One region of the Flavobacterium sp. WC2409 genome, then DNA from elsewhere that is predicted to be linked to it. Evidence: riboswitches for the same ligand, from Rfam matches in the RefSeq annotation. Region 1 holds a riboswitch; the other holds the start of a gene.

The links. A riboswitch is a leader RNA that binds a small molecule or an ion and turns the genes downstream of it on or off. The one in region 1 is predicted to bind S-adenosylmethionine.
Region 2: it holds a riboswitch for S-adenosylmethionine, as region 1 does, so the genes downstream of both, AB3G34_RS05870 (Na+/H+ antiporter NhaC family protein) here and thrA (bifunctional aspartate kinase/homoserine dehydrogenase I) in region 1, are expected to answer to the same signal.

Annotation. Positions count from the first base shown of each region.
Region 1 is NZ_CP165625.1:3,845,518-3,847,723, forward strand. It holds gene AB3G34_RS16460 (hypothetical protein) at 502-708, shown strand; SAM riboswitch class I at 884-992, shown strand; gene thrA (bifunctional aspartate kinase/homoserine dehydrogenase I) at 1,073-2,206, shown strand, end outside.
Region 2 is NZ_CP165625.1:1,350,863-1,353,068, reverse strand. It holds gene AB3G34_RS05870 (Na+/H+ antiporter NhaC family protein) at 1-973, opposite strand, end outside; SAM-I-IV-variant riboswitch at 1,032-1,128, opposite strand; gene AB3G34_RS05865 (hypothetical protein) at 1,248-1,670, opposite strand; gene sucD (succinate--CoA ligase subunit alpha) at 1,759-2,206, opposite strand, start outside.

The DNA of each region.
Region 1 (2,206 bases):
AATTGATTTCATAACATTATCAGTGTTATTTGTTAATAGTATCTCTGTTTTTCATTTTAAAGATGAAAATATCGTTAAATAGTTGTGAATTATTTGGAAGATACAGAATTAAATAAGATATTTGTTTCAGTAAAAAATACCAAAGATGAATTTTAATATTTGTAAACAATTTGTAGTCCTATCGAAGAAATTCGGGAGCTAGTTATTGCTTTAAATTATATATAATATAATATAGCAAAAGCCTCCCAAGACAATTGGGAGGCTTTTTTAATTTATACAAATAGTACGATTCATAAAAATAAATAAATGAAAATATTTTCAAATAAAAAGATTCAGATAGTTGTCGCAATGTTTTGCGATAAGGTCTGTTGATTCCAAAAGTATAAGTTTTATATAACTTGAATCCTTTTGGTATTTTGTCCAAAAGGATTTTTTTTATTCTGGTATCTAAATTTTTTTAAAATAATAAAGAGAAAACAAACTAACTTAAATATAATTATCATGAGTACAACTAACAAATTTTCAAGAACATTGGGGTTTCTAAGGAATTTAAGAGGCAAAAAAAATACGGACAACGGACTAGTTGTTGATGAATTAGTGAATCCAAGATTGGGAATGGAAATACCAGACTCAAAAAAATCTAAAAAAGCAGTCAATTCATTACAACTTTTAATGTATTCAAAAGAAAATGATACACTTTTCATTTAATTGGAAGTTGTTCAACATCCCTTTTGTACGCGAGTAATTTCTGAATAGTTATATTCAGCGATGCCTTGCGTTTTTTTGTTAAATATATTTTTAGCTAAAAATCAGAATGTTTAAAATTTGGTTGTTTAAAAAATTAGTAGTTAATTTGCATCATTAAGTTCACAAACGTATTGAAATGTTATAAAGAAAGGACGAGGGATTAGACCCGATGAAGCCTTAGCAACCCTTTGAGAAATCGAAGAAGGTGCTGCATTCTACCACTCCCAAAAGTGGAAAGATAACAACAAGAAATTCTCTAGTAATTCCCTAGTTTTTTCTTTCTAATATTTCCAAATACAAATCAAAATCAATAAAAGATTTGACATTGGAAAATAAACCAACACATATTACCTTACAAAATTTCACCACCCATAATGGTGCATTATACGCTAGCCTCAACTTAAGTTATCAAGTTTTTGGTGCTCCGCTGCATACGGCTCCCATTATTTTAATAAACCATGCCTTGACCGGAAATTCACAAGTTATTGGAGAATCAGGTTGGTGGAATGATATCGTGGGTGTCGATAAAACAATTGATACTAGAAAATATACTATTGTCTCTTTTGATGTACCAGGTAACGGATTCAATTCGGCTACCATCGAAAATTACAGAGATTTTATCGCCAGAGATATTGCTAGGATTTTCATCGAAGGACTTCGGTTTTTGAAAATTGATAGTTTATTTGCTCTCATTGGCGGTTCTGTAGGTGGTGGAATTGCTTGGGAAATTTTAGCTTTGGAACCTAAATTGGCACAAAATTTTATTCCTATTGCTACAGATTGGAAAGCGACAGACTGGTTGATTGCTAATTGTTATTTGCAAGAGCAAATCCTTAATAATTCTAAAAAACCTATTGAAGATGCCCGTATTCACGCCATGTTGTGCTACCGAACACCTGAATCTTTCAAAGAAAAATTTAATAGGGATATCAATGTGCAACTCGAAACATTTCAAGTAGAAAGTTGGTTGAATTACCACGGAGAAAAACTAGAAAAAAGGTTTCAACTATCTGCTTATAAAATGATGAATCAATTGTTGAAAACAATTGATATTACTCGGAATCATGAGTCTTTAGAATCGATTATTTCAAAAGTAGATGCCAATATATACATTGTAGGAATCAATTCGGATTTGTTTTTTACAGCAAAAGAAAATCGAGAAACCTACAATGAAATTAAAAAATTTAAAAATAATGTATTCTATAGTGAGATTGACTCACAACACGGGCACGATGCCTTCTTGATGGAATACGAACAATTAGACAATTTATTAGAAGTTGTTTTTAAAAATAAAAAGCAGATGAAAATAGTAAAATTTGGTGGAAAATCTTTGGCTAACGGCGAAGGAATCAATACAGTTTTGGATATTATTGAAAGTAAAGTAAAGCAAGAAGAAAAAATTGCTGTTGTAGTTTCGGCACGTGGCAAAGCAACAGATGAGCTTGATGATATTTTAACC
Region 2 (2,206 bases), 1.4 Mb from region 1:
TTTTACTCTTAATGCGTTTTTTGATTTGGTGCAATAAAAAATCAATACCTCCAGCCTTATCCACCATAGCGGCTAAACCTCCAGTTAGCATCGATAGTAAAAAGATTTCAGTCATACTGGTGAATCCTTCATAAATTTTTCGAGCAAATTCCATTAACGTAAAATGATTTCCAAAATACCCAATCAATCCAGCCAATATAGTTCCAATAATCAAGGTAGAAAATACATCAACACCAACCAATGCAAGTACAATTACTAAAATATAAGGCACAATTGCAATCCATTCAAAACTTGTTTTAGGAATAGCTACTGCAGTAATATCAGAATTCAATCCCAAATAAAAGAATACTGCGATCGTAATAATAGCAGCTGGAAAAGCAATGAATAAATTGATTTTAAATTTATCTTTCAATTCACAACCTAAGGATTGTGTCGCAGCAATTGTCGTATCGGAAATCATAGATAAATTATCACCTAACATGGAACCTCCTAATAAAGCACCAGCAATCAAAGGCAATGAAGCACCACTAGAATTAGCCAAATCAACCGCAATTGGCCCAATTGCCACAATTGCACCTACAGAAGTTCCTGTAGCAGTTGATAAAAAAGCGGCTATCAAAAAGATCCCCAACGGAAAGTAAGCCACATCCACAGTATTAATTCCAAGACTTACCACGGCATCAACACCTCCCATTGCTTTACTAACCACTGCAAAAGCACCTGCTAATAGATAAATCAAACACATGGTCATAATTTTACTCTCTCCGCAACCTGCAATCAAGGTGGTTACTTTTTCATCCGCTGAACCTTTGAACAGTAAAAAAGCAGCAATAATTCCAATTAAAACCGCTATTGGAGCAGGTAACGCATAAAAGTCATCAAGCCAAATTCCGGCTCCTAAAAAAGTAAAAATAAAAATCAATAAAGGAATTAAAGCATAAGCACTTCCCTTTTTTTTAAATAAATGAGTCATAAATCAGTTTTAAAAATGATAGTATTATTACGAAAACAAAAGCAAAAAAATGGGAATGTAAAACAACATTTTTTCCAAAGGATTTGGCTTATCGTTTTAGCACCTTGCTCGTTGTTGCAGGTTGCTATCTCATTATGAGATTCGTGATAACGGGTGCAAAAGTAAATATTATTTTATATAAAAAGCAATAGTAAACTAGATTTTATAATTTAAAACCAAAAAAGCCTTACCGAAGTAAAGCTTTTTATAAATAAATTATAATTTTTGAAACTGACTAGAAAGCCACATTCCATTTTGGTAATCTTCCATTTTCATCTAAGAAGTTTTGTAACACTTGTCCTTCTACGAATGTTGGAATCCCTTTAGATTTCTCGTTGAAAGTTTCGTACCAAACCACTTCTAAAGTGCTAATATCTTCTTTTACCATTTGTGTTGGCCAAGAATATTTTCTTCCTGTTTTTGCAAACTGGTGTCCTTCAACAATCTTTTCTTTCAAACCACCATTTTTGATTTTCAAAGACCCATCGTTTTGAACAGTTCCTGTAGAACCCACCATGATTAACTCTTTTTCATCTGCAACAGCATAAACCAAAAACACACCACTTCCTTCAGAAGCGTTACATACTTGCTCTAAGCTATCGTCTGCTGTAAAAGTGAAGCTATCGCTTACCTTAAACTTTTTTAATTCTTTGTACATCTTTCTTTTGTATTAATATTAAATAAAATGCCTCACAAAAAAAGTGAGGCATTTTTATAATGACTTGAAATCACCACTAATTTTTCAATTATCCGATAACTTCTTTAACTTTTTTACCAATTTCTGCTGGAGAATCTACAACGTGAATTCCACATTCTCTCATGATTTGTTTTTTAGCTTCAGCAGTATCATCAGATCCACCTACAATAGCACCTGCGTGACCCATTGTTCTTCCTGCTGGAGCGGTAACTCCTGCAATGAAACCAACAACTGGCTTACGGTTACCATCAGCTTTAATCCAATGTGCAGCATCAGCTTCTAATTGACCACCTATCTCACCTATCATAACGATACATTCTGTTTCTGGGTCATTCATCAATAATTCAACTGCCTCTTTAGTAGTAGTTCCAATGATTGGGTCTCCACCAATACCAATTGCAGTAGTGATTCCTAATCCTTGTTTTACAACTTGGTCAGCCGCTTCATATGTTAATGTTCCTGATTTAGAAACAATACCTACAGTTCCTTTTTTAAAT